One region of the Arthrobacter sp. Y3221087 genome, then DNA from elsewhere that is predicted to be linked to it. Evidence: predicted binding sites of a transcription regulator. Region 1 holds the regulator's gene; each other region holds the start of a gene.
The links. The regulator HrcA, encoded in region 1, represses chaperone genes, less so after heat shock. The targets are predictions, from matches to a motif close to TTNGCACTCGNNNNNNNCGAGTGCNAA.
Positions count from the first base shown of each region.

Region 2: the regulator HrcA is predicted to act here: its motif matches at 2,581-2,607, upstream of AC5RUO_RS05200 (FmdB family zinc ribbon protein).
Region 3: the regulator HrcA is predicted to act here: its motif matches at 2,593-2,619, upstream of groL (chaperonin GroEL).

Region 1 is NZ_JBNHFE010000001.1:1,775,421-1,780,205, forward strand. It holds gene hemW (radical SAM family heme chaperone HemW) at 1-664, shown strand, start outside; gene AC5RUO_RS08445 (DUF4870 domain-containing protein) at 734-1,153, opposite strand; gene AC5RUO_RS08450 (DUF3097 domain-containing protein) at 1,276-2,124, opposite strand; gene hrcA (heat-inducible transcriptional repressor HrcA) at 2,314-3,327, shown strand; gene dnaJ (molecular chaperone DnaJ) at 3,409-4,536, shown strand; gene AC5RUO_RS08465 (16S rRNA (uracil(1498)-N(3))-methyltransferase) at 4,539-4,785, shown strand, end outside.
Region 2 is NZ_JBNHFE010000001.1:1,092,523-1,097,307, reverse strand. It holds gene AC5RUO_RS05220 (hypothetical protein) at 1-182, opposite strand, end outside; gene AC5RUO_RS05215 (GNAT family N-acetyltransferase) at 288-908, opposite strand; gene galU (UTP--glucose-1-phosphate uridylyltransferase GalU) at 914-1,819, opposite strand; gene AC5RUO_RS05205 (5-formyltetrahydrofolate cyclo-ligase) at 1,928-2,548, shown strand; gene AC5RUO_RS05200 (FmdB family zinc ribbon protein) at 2,663-2,941, shown strand; gene AC5RUO_RS05195 (RcpC/CpaB family pilus assembly protein) at 3,047-3,781, shown strand; gene AC5RUO_RS05190 (AAA family ATPase) at 3,821-4,785, opposite strand, start outside.
Region 3 is NZ_JBNHFE010000007.1:138,531-143,315, forward strand. It holds gene AC5RUO_RS17495 (ABC transporter substrate-binding protein) at 1-687, shown strand, start outside; gene groL (chaperonin GroEL) at 787-2,415, opposite strand; gene AC5RUO_RS17505 (ABC transporter substrate-binding protein) at 2,714-3,982, opposite strand; gene AC5RUO_RS17510 (cold-shock protein) at 3,979-4,185, opposite strand; gene AC5RUO_RS17515 (LytR C-terminal domain-containing protein) at 4,356-4,785, opposite strand, start outside.

The DNA of each region.
Region 1 (4,785 bases):
CGTCAGCCTGGACCTGATCTATGGGACGCCGGGCGAATCCCTGGACGACTGGCGGTACTCCCTGGAGACCGCCCTGTCCTACCAGCCCGACCACATCAGCGCCTACGCGCTGATCGTGGAGGATGGCACCAAGCTCGCCGCGCAGATGCGGCGCGGGGAGGTCCCGGGTATCGACGACGACGACCACGCCGACAAGTACGAACTCGCCGACCAGCTGATCACCGCGGCCGGCCTGGGCTGGTATGAGGTCAGCAACTGGGCCCGCACCCGGGAGCAGGCGTGCCGCCACAACCTCGCCTACTGGCGGGGGGACGACTGGTGGGGGATCGGCCCGGGCGCCCACTCCCACGTTGGCGGCGTCCGGTGGTGGAACGTCAAACATCCCACCGCCTACGCCGGCCGCCTGGCCCAGGGACTCTCACCTGCTGCCGGGCGGGAAACCCTTGACCCGGAAACCCGGAATGTCGAACGCATCATGCTGGAGGCGCGCCTCCAGGCAGGCCTTGAAGTGGCCACCCTGAGCGCTGTTGGACGCCACGAGATGGCAGGACTGATTGCCGACGGCCTGGTGGACCCGGCCGCGGCATTCCGCGGGAAACTCGTCCTCACCCTGAAGGGGCGCCTGCTGGCAGACGCGGTGGTCCGCCGGATCCTCCCGGACTGACCTGCCCGGATGGGCCCACGCCGGCGAGGGCCCCGGCCCGAGCTTGCGAGGGTTGGGAGCCGGTGGGGACTACTTGATCCAGCGCAGGTTGTACTGGTACCGGTGCGGCTGGCCCTTGTTCACGTGGATGCCGGCCGCCACCGAGAAGCAGGTCAGGGCGATCCAGATCAGCGTGGCGATGACGGCGAAGATGTTGCCGATGACGGGGATGAACACCAGGATGTTCGCCACCACGGCCGCAATGGTGGGCGGCAGGCTGAAGTTCAGCGCTTCCTTGGACTCCTGCGCCGTGAACGGCCCGCGGTCGCGGAAGATCAGGAAGATCAGGAGCGCAGGTACGCAACCGAGGATTCCGCCGAAGTGTGCCAGGGTGGCCCATTGCCTGTCCTCGCCTGCCGTCAGGGGCAGCGCGTTCGCCGGGACGCCATGGTATTCAGAGCGGCCTGCGCCGCCCTGGCTGTCCCTGTGATCACGGGTGTTTTCTGCCACAGTCTGTTTCCTTCGAGAGTGCAAATAGTGCGAAATGCCGGTGCTGCCTTGCTGCGGCCGCGGACAGTGCCGCAGGACCTGCAGTACCAAGAATACTGGCTATCCGGGACATGGCTCCCCATTCAGGGCACCGTGAGGAAGTCGATCACTTCCTCAACGCGGCCCAGCAGCGACGCCTCAAGGTCAGCGTAGCTGCGGACGGCACCCAGCAGCTTCTGCCACCCCAGCCCGATGTCCTCCTTCGTGGCGTGCGGCCAGCCGAAGGCCGCCAGCACGCCGGTCTTCCAGTCCTGGCCCCGGGGCACTACGGGCCACTGCTCGATCCCCAGGACAGCGGGCCTGATGGCCTGCCACACATCCACGTACGGGTGGCCCACGATCAGGACGTTCCCCGCGGCGCCGGGGGACGCCATGACGGCGTCGGCAATGCGGGACTCCTTCGAGTCCGGCACCAAGTGGTCCACGAGCACGCCCAGCCGCCGTCCCGGCCCGGGCCGGAAATCGGCCACCGCTCCGGCGAGGTCGTCAATGCCGTGCAGGGGTTCGACGACGATGCCCTCCACGCGAAGGTCGTCTCCCCAGACCTTCTCCACCAGTTCGGCGTCGTGCTTGCCTTCCACCCAGATGCGGCTGGCTTTGGCCACCTGGGCACGCTGGCCCGTGACCCGGACCGATCCCGACGCCGTCCTGCCGGCTCCGGCGCCGGCAGCGGCACGCGGTGCCGGCGGCATCAGGCGGATGGCCCGGCCCTCCAGGAGGAAGCCGAAGCCGAGCCGGAACGTCCGTGACTTTCCCCGCCGGTCTTCGAGCGCCACCACGTGCATGCCGCCTGACTTTTCCACCCGCGTCACGGCACCAACCCACCCGGACTGCACGTCCTCCAGGACCATGCCGCGTTCAACGGGGACTTCGGGCAGTTGGGTGCGGACGGGGCCGGACATCTCCCGGGGCCCCCAATTCTGGTAATCCATGGATCGACTCCGCCTAGCGCTAGATCAGTGCCGCCGGAATTTCGCCCGGAGCGGTACCAATGCTAACAACGGGGCGAGTCATAATAGACTGTTAGCACTTAGGCATGTCGAGTGCTAACCCTGAGGGTTTTCCCTGATGTTTGTTGCACAGGGTGGCGCTGCCGCCCTGACCCTGGATGGAGGTGGAGTGTGAGCGAGCCACGCAAACTGGAAGTGCTGCGGGCAATCGTGGAGGACTACGTCCACTCCCGCGAGCCCGTGGGTTCCAAGGCGCTGGTGGAAAGGCATCATCTCGGCGTATCCAGTGCAACAATCCGCAACGACATGGCAGCCCTGGAAGACGAAGGGCTCATCACCGCACCGCACACCAGTGCGGGCAGGATTCCCACGGACAAGGGCTACCGCCTGTTCGTTGACCAGATCTCGGCTGTAAAGCCGCTGTCCCAGGCTGAACGCCGCGCCATCCAGTCGCTGCTCGAAGGCTCCGACGACCTCGATGATGTCCTGGACCGGACCGTCCGGCTGCTGTCGCAACTGACCAACCAGGTGGCGGTGGTCCAGTATCCCCATCTGAGCCGGGCCCTGATCCGCCACATCGAATTCGTCCTGCTGGCACCGCGGAAAGTGCTGGTGGTCCTGATCGCCAACAGCGGCAAGGTGGAGCAGCGGGTGATCGACGTCGGCCAGGACCTGGGTGACGACGCCCTCGCCGCGCTCCGGACCCAGTTCCTCGGTTCCCTCGCCGGAACCCCGCTGGGCCAGTTGGGGCAGTCCCTGCCCGGCGTCGTTTCCGCCGTCGGCCCGGCGCAGCGACCGGCCGCGCAGGCACTGGCCCACGGGCTGGAGCTCCTGGCGCACAGCAGCCGCGAGGAGCGCATGGTCATGGCGGGCACGGCGAACCTTGCCCGGTCCAACGTGGATTTCCCGCTCAGCATCGGACCTGTCCTGGAAGCCCTGGAGGAACAGGTGGTGATGCTGCGCCTGCTGAGCGAAATGGCGCAGGACCACCGTGGCGTGGCAGTCAGCATCGGGCGTGAGAACCCGTACGACGGCCTTGCCGAAGCTTCCGTGGTGGCCACCGGCTACGGTCCGGACAGCGCAGCGAAAATAGGCGTGCTGGGTCCCACCCGCATGGACTATCCCACCACCATGGCCGCCGTCAGGGCTGTTGCCCGCTACCTATCCCGGATTCTGGGGCCCTGAGCGGGGCGCCGGTTGCCCTGGCAGCCGGTCCGCGGAAGGACACCCCCACTGCATGCAGTCAACAAGGAAGAGATACGAACTTTGAGCAGCCACTACGACGTCCTTGGAGTCTCACCGGAGGCCACCGGAGAAGAAATCAAAAAGGCCTACCGCAAGCTGGCCCGCACCCTGCACCCGGACGTCAACCCGGGCGAGGAGGCCGCTGACCGCTTCAAGGCAGTGACCCATGCGTACGAAGTCCTCTCGGACCCCCAGAAGCGGCGCGTCTACGACACCACCGGCAACGAGAACGGCACGGACAACGGGTTCGGCGGCGGCAGTTACGCCGGGCAGGGCTTCGCATTCCAGGACATCTTCGACACCTTCTTCGGTGCTGGCGGCTCTACCGGTCCGGCCTCACGCGTCCGACGCGGCCAGGACGCCCTCATCAGCGTCCGGATCGACCTTCGTGACGCCGTCTTCGGCGTCAACAAGAAACTCGAGGTGGACACGGCGGTCACCTGCCCCACCTGCGAAGGCTCCTGCTGCCAGCCCGGCACTCATCCGGAGCGCTGCGATATCTGCGGCGGCAGCGGCCAGGTCCAACGGGCAGTCCGCTCCATCCTCGGCCAGGTCATGACGGCTGCCCCCTGCGGCAGCTGCGAAGGATTCGGCACCGTCATCAAGGATCCCTGCAACGAGTGCAGCGGCCAGGGCCGCATCCGGAGCCGCCGTTCACTGACCATCAAGGTTCCTGCCGGCGTCGCCACCGGAACCCGCATCCAGCTGTCCGGGCAGGGTGAGGCGGGACCCGCCGGTGGACCTTCCGGCGACCTCTACGTGGAGATCCGGGTCAACAACGATCCCACCTATGTCAGGGACGGGGACGACCTCCACGCCACCTTGAACATTCCCATGACGGCGGCCGCCCTTGGCACCGAGGTCAGCCTGGAAACTTTCGACGGCACGCAGGAAATCGACGTCAAGCCCGGCACCCAGTCCGGTGAAATCATTACGCTTCGCGGTTTGGGCGTCACCCACCTTCGCGGGTATGGCCGCGGCGACCTCAAGGTCCACCTGCAGGTGGAGACTCCCGCCAAGCTCGATGCCGCCCAGGAAGACCTGCTGCGGCAGTTGGCCAAGCTCCGGGGTGAGCAGATCACCGACGGCAAGCTGGCTGCGAGCGGCGGCATGTTCGCCAAGCTTCGGGACCGCCTCGGTAACCTGTAGCGGTGAGCAACCCCGTCTTCTTCACCGCCGCCGGGTCCCTGGATGGACTGTCGCCGGGCGGCCGCTTCGTCCTGGAAGGGGCCGAGGCCAGGCATGCCGTCGCTGTCAAACGGCTTGAACCCGGCGAAGCCGTCGATATTGTCGACGGCGCCGGCACCAGGATGACAGGGCGGGTCGCCGCTGCTGCGCCGGCGGCCCTCGAGGTGGAGTGCGCGTCCGTAACCGTCGAACAGCGGCCGGAAGTCCGGC
Region 2 (4,785 bases), 680 kb from region 1:
TCCATGGGCTTCTCCTGCTGGGCGGCGACGTTCAGTACCAGACCGGCTGGCTGATCCGGTCTTTCCTCGGCTGGGGCGTCTGCCAGAAAATCACCGGCGGGCTGGAACTGGTGCCGGCGGTTCCGGAGGACGTAGGGGGCAACCCACACAATCCAGAGCACGACGGCAACCACAAGGATCACTGAGCTGCTAAGGGGGAAGTCCACACTCAAAACCGTATGAGCATCAAGCCTCCTGCTGCGGCATTAGCCGCGGTGTGTCGCAGGCCGGGGAGCAAATGAGTGGATTTATGACGGCCTGGTGGCGAGCCAGCGTGTCAACAGCCCTTCCGGGACATCTTCCGATGTCAGGGCGAACGACCGGTGGTCGGCCCATTCGCCGTTGATGTGGAGGTAGCGGGGCCGGTAGCCCTCGTCCCGGAAGCCCAGCTTCTCCACCACCCGCAGGCTGGGCGCATTTTCAGGCCGGATGTTGATTTCCATCCGGTGCAGCCCCAGGGTCTGGAAGCAGTGGTCGGTCACCAGGGCCACTGCAGTGGGGGCGATTCCGCGCCCGGCCCTGGCCTGGTCCACCCAATATCCCAGGGTGGCCATCATTGCCGACCCCCACACGATGGAGGAGACCGTCAACTGGCCGATGATTGGCGGATTTCGCAGCCCCGGAGTTCTCTCCGTGATCACGAAGGGCAGCGCGGTGGCCTGGGCGGCCTGCGTATTCAACGAACGGACCATCTGCCGGTAGTCCGGAAGGCCCCCGCGCGGGTCCGGGTTGGACGCCTCCCACGGTGCAAGCCAGTCGCTGTTGCGGGACCTGACCTCCGTCCACTCCTTTTTGTCCCGGTACCTGATGGGCCGCAGGACCAGGTCGCCGCACTCCAAGGTCACGGGCCAGATGGGGCCGAATCGCACGGTTGCTACTTGGACAGGCCGTCGGTGAACCCCGGCAGCCACTCCCGCAGGCCCGGGCCCAGGTCCTCGCTGTCGATGGCGAGCTGCAGGCATGCCTTGAGGTAGCTGAGCTTGTCGCCCGTATCGTAGCGGCGCCCCCGGAACACAACACCGTAAACGCCGCGGCCTTCGCCATCGCCGGTGGCGAGCTCCTGCAGCGCGTCTGTCAGCTGGATCTCTCCGCCGCGTCCGGGGCCGGTGCGCTCCAGAACTTCGAAGACGGACGGATGCAGGACGTAGCGGCCAATAACAGCCAGGTTTGACGGCGCTTCATCCGCGGACGGCTTCTCGACCAGCCCGTTGACCCGCACATAGCTTTCGCCGTCGATGTCCTGGATGTCCGCACAGCCGTAGGAGCTGATCTGTGACGGTTCCACCTCGATGAGGGCGACCACGGACCCGCCGGTCTTGGCCTGGACATCGATCATGGTGCTGAGCAGTTCGTCACGGGCATCAATGAGGTCATCCCCCAGCAGCACGGCAAAGGCTTCATTGCCAACGTGCTGCTTCGCCCGGAGGACGGCGTGGCCCAGCCCGTTGGGGTCGCCCTGGCGCACGTAATGGATGTCGCCAAGGTTGCTGGCCGCCTGGATGGATGCCAGTTTCTCAGTGTCCCCTTTGTCGGCAAGCGTTGACTCCAGGGCCGGGACCCGGTCAAAGTGGTCCTCCAAAGCCCGCTTGTTACGTCCCGTGATCATCAGAACGTCATTCAGCCCCACCTGCACGGCTTCCTCCACTACATACTGGATGGCAGGCTTGTCCACCACGGGCAGCATTTCCTTGGGCATAGCCTTGGTGGCAGGAAGGAACCTGGTGCCCAGACCGGCAGCGGGGATGACGGCTTTGCGAACTCTCGGGTTACGGGTACTCACCGGACTAATCTAACGTCAGCGTCAAGCATTCAGTAATCAATGGACCGGCGGGCAGCCGCCCCGGAACCGGCGTACCAACCGCCCCAGCGCGGGTAATAAGGAGACACAATGGCCCAACAGCAAGCCACCGCGAAGGACGACATCCGGACAGCCCACCGCCGGCGAAGGGCAGCGCTGACCCCTGCCGAACTGGAAGCCGCCGGCGCTGCCCTGGCCATGCATGGTGTCGCCTGGGCCGAATCCATGTCCGGTGGAAGGCCGGCGACGTTCTGCGTGTATCTCGGTACCGGCGTCGAGCCGCCCACGCTGCCCCTCATCGCCGCCCTCCACGGCAACGGCCACAAGGTCCTGCTCCCCGTCTGCGAGCCGGGCCGTGAGCTGAGCTGGGTTATCTGGGGCCCGGACAGCACCCTGGAACGCAGCAGGTACGCACCCATCATGGAACCGGTTGGGCCCCGCCACGGACCGGATGTTGCCGGCGAGGCCACGGCACTGTTCATCCCTGCTACCGCCGTGGATCTCGACGGCAACAGGGTGGGCCAGGGCGGCGGCTACTACGACAAGTTCCTGGGCCACCTTGCCACCGCCGGGAAGGAAATCCCGCTGGCCGCTGTTATCTATGACGATGAACTCCTCCCGGCGGGCAGGATTCCTGCCGAGGAGTTCGACCGTCCTGTTCCCGCCGTCCTTGTCCCGTCGGGGCTTAGGCCGTTGGGCAAGATCGCCTAGCTCAGGCGGGTGGCCGCAACGGGATGATAGAATTAGCACTCAGGCCCTGCGACTGCTAATGGATTACCAGGTGGCAGCACGGGACCTCTCGTTTGCCCAAGAGGAGGAGCACCAGTGCCAACATATGCTTACGCCTGCAAGGATTGCGGCCACGCCTTCGACATCGTCCAGTCGTTCTCGGACAGCTCACTGACGTCGTGCCCCGAATGCCAGGGCGCGCTGCGCAAGAAGTTCAACAGCGTGGGTGTCGTGTTCAAGGGCTCCGGCTTCTACCGGACCGATTCCCGGGACTCCAAGGGCAACACCGTCTCCGCGGCGCCGGCTTCTTCCACGCCTGCTCCGGCGGCGGCACCTTCCGCTCCCGCTCCGGCAGCTGCGGCCGCCGCCAGCTGATTCCGGCTTCCGCCGTTACGACGGCGGCCCTGCACCGATGGGACATTGTCCACATAGGCGCGGGGCCGCTGTCTTTTGCATATCCGGGGCGCCTAGCGTGGCGGCATGCCTGCTCATCCCTTCCGTGCCCGCCGGGAAGCTTCCGGATTCCTTCGAACTCCCGGCCGGACGGTTCCGTCCGGCCGTTCCGTTGCCCGTCCCAGTGCCAGGTTTGGCGGCTGGCTGAGCCGCAACCGCCGGCTTGCCATTGCCCTGTTGCTGTGTGCAGCGGCGGCACTCACCGTCCACCAGCTCACGCCGGAACCGGTCCACACCGTCACCGCACTGGCCGCCGCCCGGGACCTGCCTGCCGGGTCTGCCCTTGCGGCCACTGACATTTCCGCGATCCAGGTTCCTCCGGGCATGCTCGCGGACGGAGTCCTGCGCGAACCCGGCGAAGCGTCCGGCAGGCAGCTGGCTGCCCCGCTGCGCAAAGGCCAGCTGCTGGCGGACGCCCAGCTGCTGGGGCCCGGCCTCCTCACCGGCAGTCCTGCCGGCTCAGCTGCAGTGCCCCTTCGGATGGCGGACCCCTCGTCCATCCAGTTGGTCTCCCCCGGGCAGCTGGTGAACGTGGTGCTGACCGCGGGGAACGGTTTCGACCAGCAAACACCGTCCGAAGTCCTGGCCGCGGCGGTGCCCGTGCTGTGGACCTCGGCAACCGGCGGCCAGGGCGGGCAATGGCTTGGCACGCAGGAGACTGACGGCCTGATCGTCGTGGCCGCAAACGCGGAACAGGCGGCCCGGCTGGCGGGCGCCTCCACGCAAGGCAAGCTGTTCTTTGTCCTGGTCGGGCCGCCGTAACAGGCTGCCTCCTTGGCGGCGCCGGGGCCTACGAAGGTGTCACCCCCAGTGCGGCGGCTTCTGTTCCTTCAGCCATGCATCATGGTCATCGTCACGGTCGCCCCACGCCCGCGGATCATCCTCGGCAGCCCGGGCGGGCAGGATGCCCTGGGCCGGCTTCTGGCCGCCCCGGGTGGCCGACGCAGGCGCTTCCGCTGTCTCGTCACCGTCCGCGGGCCGCGCTTCGCTGTTGGTGCTGTTGGTCTTCTCGTCGCTGCCCACCTGGGCCGCCTCCTTGCTGTCCTGCCGGTCCGCGGCGGGTGCTGCCTGATGACCGGCACGTGCTGCGTTGCCGGCCCGCCGTCCGGAAGCCGGGCCCGGGAAACGCGTAACGTTCGATGCCGGAGCGGACTCCGCCACGGCATCAATATCATTCAGCGCCTGGTCGACGTCGTCGTCAAGGAATCCGGGCGAAGCCACCCGCCCCGGAAGTACAACCTTTTCCAGTCCGAGGTACTTGGCGATCCGGTCTGCACAGGCGGACGGATCAGTGAAAACCTCGATGGTCCACAATGGCATGTACCGCCAGCCAAGCCGTTCGAGCAGCTGGGGACGCAGCCTGCTCCGCTCCCGGACACTCATGGTGCGGTACTGTTCCGTGCCGTCGGACTCGATAGCCACCGGCCACGGAAGATCGGCGTCGTCCTGGCCCATGGTGTTAAGCGGATCGGCGGCGGCCACCACGTCGATGGCGCCGTCGTACTGGTGCCAGACCCGCGCACCGCGTGCCAGCAGCCGGTCGCCCAGGTCCGCCACGAGCGGGTCGGCGCCGAGCGCCTGTTCGCTGGCGGCAGCGCGGGACGCGGGCGTACCGAGATCCGTGTTGCCCGAGATTTCCCGGTCCAGCAGGGCATACAGGTCCACTGCCCCGTGCGTCAGCCGGGTGTGGTCCAGGTCCTCAGGCCGGAAGCACGTCAGAACGTGCATCGAGCGCCGGGCGCGGGTCATCGCGAGGGCGAACTTTT
Region 3 (4,785 bases), on a different contig from region 1:
TGGCTGCGGCAGCACGGCGAAAACCTGTACTCCGCTGACGGCAAGCTGGACTTCGACACGGCGACGGCTGCATCCTTCTGGGAACGCCTGAAGGAGCAACGCGACTCCAAGGCAAGCCCTCCGGCAACGGTGGCCACCGAGGACTCGGGCGCCGGCCTCGAGGAAAGCCTGTTCGGCACCAACAGGGTGGGCATGGCCTGGTGGTGGACCAACCAGCTCGGTTCACTGGAATCCACCACGGGCAGCAGCATCAAGATGCTCCGCGCCCCCAGCATTGACGGATCCGCCGCAGACAACGGGATGTACTACAAGCCCACCATGTTCTGGTCGGCTTCGTCCCGCTCCAAGCATCCCGAGGAGACCGCCACCTTCATCAACTACCTGACCAACAGTCCCGAGGCCGGCGCCATCCTGATGACGGACCGGGGCGTGCCCACCAACCCGGAGATTGTCGAAAGCATCACCCCCGACCTGAAGCCGGCAGACACCACGGTGGTGTCCTTCCTCAAGGACATTGCCCCGGACATGAAGGAAGCACCCCCGGTCCCGCCGGTGGGGGCTGGCAGCGTGCAGAACGTCATCAAGCGGTACACGGACGAAGTGCTCTACGACCGCCTCACTCCCCAGGCTGCCGCCGAAGCCTTCAAGAAGGAAGTCGAAGGGATGCTCTCCAGCGCACGGAAGTAGCGGCGCCCCGGTCCTCGAAAAATCCAGCCAAGAAAAAATGCGGCCCCTCGAAAAGAGGGGCCGCATTTTTTGTAGCTGCGGGACTGGCCCGGCAGGAGGCTAGAAGCCGCCCATGCCGCCCATCTCGTCGCCGCCGCCAACGGGAGCGGGGTTCTTCTCCGGCTTGTCGGCCACGACTGCTTCAGTGGTGAGGAACAGGCCGGCGATGGAGGCCGCGTTCTGCAGGGCAGAGCGGGTCACCTTGACGGGGTCGTTCACGCCGGCAGCCAGCAGGTCGGTGTATTCACCGGTTGCGGCGTTCAGGCCGTGGCCTGCGGGGAGGCCGCGGACCTTGTCCACCACCACGCCGGGCTCCATGCCTGCGTTGAAGGCAATCTGCTTCAGCGGGGCGTCGATGGCAACACGGACGATGTTGGCGCCGGTTGCTTCGTCGCCGGAGAGCTGCAGGTTGGCGAATGCCTTTGCGCCGGCCTGGATGAGGGCTACGCCGCCACCGGCGACGATGCCTTCTTCAACGGCAGCCTTTGCGTTGCGCACGGCGTCCTCGATGCGGTGCTTGCGCTCCTTGAGCTCAACCTCGGTTGCGGCACCCGCCTTGATGACTGCGACACCGCCGGCCAGCTTGGCCAGGCGCTCCTGCAGCTTCTCGCGGTCGTAGTCGGAGTCGGAGTTTTCGATCTCGGCGCGGATCTGGGAAACGCGGCCGGCGATCTGGTCGGCGTCGCCTGCACCCTCGACGATGGTGGTCTCGTCCTTGGTCACAACAACCTTGCGGGCCTTGCCCAGCAGCTCCAGGCCGGCGTTCTCCAGCTTCAGGCCGACTTCCTCGGAGATGACCTGGCCGCCGGTGAGCACGGCGATGTCGGCGAGCTGTGCCTTGCGGCGGTCACCGAAGCCCGGGGCCTTGACGGCGACGGACTTGAAGGTGCCGCGGATCTTGTTGACGATCAGGGTGGCCAGGGCCTCGCCCTCGATGTCTTCGGCGATGATCAGCAGCGGCTTGTTGGACTGCATGACCTTTTCGAGGACAGCAACCAGTTCCTTGACGTTGGAGATCTTGGAGTTGACGATCAGGATGTACGGGTCCTCGAGGACCGTTTCCTGGCGCTCTGCGTCCGTGACGAAGTAAGCGGAGATGTAGCCCTTGTCGAAGCGCATGCCTTCGGTGAGTTCGAGCTCCAGGCCAAAGGTGTTGGATTCCTCGACCGTGATGACGCCTTCCTTGCCAACCTTGTCCAGGGCTTCGGCAATAAGCGCACCGATTTCGTCGTCGCCGGCGGAGATCGAGGCCGTGGCGGCGATCTCTTCCTTGGTTTCGATTTCCTTGGCGGAGTTCAGCAGTTCGGCGGTGACAGCGTCAACAGCCTTTTCGATGCCGCGCTTCAGGGACAGCGGGTCGGCGCCGGCGGCAACGTTGCGCAGGCCCTCCTTGACCAGGGCCTGGGCCAGCACGGTAGCGGTGGTGGTGCCGTCGCCTGCGACGTCATCCGTCTTCTTGGCAACTTCCTTGACCAGCTCGGCGCCGATCTTCTCGTAGGGATCGTCCAGCTCGATCTCCTTGGCGATGGAAACACCATCGTTGGTGATCGTGGGGGCGCCCCACTTCTTTTCGAGGACGACGTTGCGTCCACGCGGGCCGAGGGTGACCTTAACGGCGTCGGCGAGGGTGTTCAGGCCCCGCTCAAGGCCGCGGCGTGCCTCTTCATCAAATGCAATGATCTTGGCCATAACGGCAGTGGTCCTTTCGGGACGGTCGTTAAGAATGAACCTTCGCTGCAGTGCCCGCGACGGACGGTCCTTTGCCGGCGGCCTCTGTATGCCTCCGGGTGCGGACCTCACTCCAGTTAGGTGTTTCTTGGCTCCTAGCCCGATGCCGCGCAGCGCCTGGTTGAAACAGGCCTTGCGTTAGCAGTCGGTACGTCAGAGTGCTAAGTCAATAATTAGCACTCCCTACGTGAGAGTGCAAGCGAAAGTCGATTGAAGCAGCGGGCCGGCCAGGGAGAATTCGCTGACGGCGATCAGCGCGTCAGTTTCCGCTGCGCCCCGCTGTTTCGCTGCCGCTGGGTGCCGGCAGGTTGTCGGCACCATACGTGAAGACCCTGAAGTTCGCGGTGGTGATGTCTCCGTTGGCGTCGAACGCGACGGGGCCCGATTCGCCGTCGTAATTGATCTCATCACCCGCCGCCAGCCCCGTGACGCAGTCCTTGTAGGTGGAGCAGGCGGGAGCCTCGGCGGAACCGCCGACAGTGCCGCCGGACACGTTGATGAGGTTGGCGGCGATGGAACGGCCGGCGTCGTCCTGTGCCCGGGCCGCGGCCAGCGCCGCCAGGGTGACGGCATCGTAGGTCTCGGCGGCGAAGGAAAGATCCTTCAATTGCCCGTCGACGGCGAGCAGCCGTTCCTGGAATCCGGCGGAGGGAAGCTGTCCGGGGACCACGGCACGGGCGCCCTCCAGTGCCTTGGCGCCCAGCTTGGACCCGTAACGGGCGAAGGCTCCATCGCTGAGGATGATGCGAGAGCCGGCAATCCCGGCATTGTCCAGTTCCGTGAGTGCGCCCTGGGCGCCTTCGCGGGCCACCAGGATCACGGCATCGGCACCGGCCTCCCCTGCCGCGCCGGCGGCCCGCCCCGCCTCCCCCGGAGGGAACCCCTCGGTTGCCGCAACGTCCAGTCCGGCCTGGCCCGCTGCTTTGGAAATGGCATCGGCGACGTCCTTGCCGTAGGCGCCTTCCTGGTACACCACGGAAACGGAGGCAGCACCGGCATTCTTCGCAAGCTTCACCAGAACGGGTGCCTGAGCGACGTCCGCGGCGGCCGTGCGGAAGTAGTAACCGCCGGAGTCCGTGCCGGTAAGTCCTGCAGCCGTGTTGGCCGGCGAGATCAGCGGTGTCCGGGCCCGGGAGAGAACATCAATGACAGCGGGTGCGTGGCTCGAATCGGTGGGCCCTATGACAACGTCTGCCTTGCCGGCCACCAGTGCATGCGCCTGTGCCGCGGCATCCTGGCCCGACTCGACCGGCAGGAGTTCCACCGCCCTGCCCTTGTGGCCGCCGGTCGCGTTGATCTCCCTGACCGCGAGCCTGGCCGCGGCAAGCTGGGAGTCATTGAGGAAACTGCTGTCACCGGTGTTGTCCAGGACCAGGCCAACCCGCAGGATGCCGTCGCCTGACGCCTCGACTGACTCTACGCGGACGTTGCCGGTGACTCCGGAACAGGCAGTGGCAGCCAGGACGGCACACGTGGAGAGGGCGAGCGCCGGACGGATACGGACGGCGGAAACGGGGAAATGCTTCACTCGGCCGGCCGGACGCTTTCGGCCTGCGGGCCCTTCTCGCCTTCGCCGACTTCAAGCTCAACGCGCTGCCCCTCATCCAGCGCGCGGTAGCCCTCACCCAGAATGGCGGACCAGTGGACAAAGATGTCGTCGCCGGATCCGTCAACGGTGATGAAGCCGTAGCCCTTTTCCGCGTTGAACCATTTCACGGTTCCCAGTGCCATGCTGACCAACTCTTTCCGTTGAGACCGGGGACTCAGGAGCCCGAATGATGCTTGCCTGCCCCGGACCGGACCCTGGACTTCACTTTAGCCAATGCCTGCCTGGCGCTGCAGGTGTCCGGAAGTGGAGCCGGGAATAGTTATTTACGCGTGACCGGCCGGACGGGGGATGCTCACCGGTAACCGGGTCCCAGTACCACAACCAGGGGAACCTGGAAGTCCGTGCTGCTGACCAGCGTGGGGACGCCCAGCAGCCGCGCGAGGGCCTGGGCGTTAGCCAGCTGTTCAGGTCCGGCGTAGAAGATGGTGGAACCCTGCTGCGGCGCTCCGGCCCAGTTGCCAACCTGCCCCAGGGTCCAGCCGTCCGCCTGGACGGTTCCGCCCACCCGGCCCGCCAGGCCTGCCGCTCCGGTGGCGTTGTAGACGGCAACGGGCTGGGTCCGGTCAAGGAAGACCTGCGCCTGCGCCGCGGTGGTGGCTTCGGGAACAGCCTCGGCACTGGGCGATGGCCCGGTCGACGCCGATGGCGTGGCTTCCGCAGTAGGTTCCGGGGTGCTTTCAGGGCTGGCCGAAGGCGTTGTCCCCGTTTCCGCCAGCGGGGCA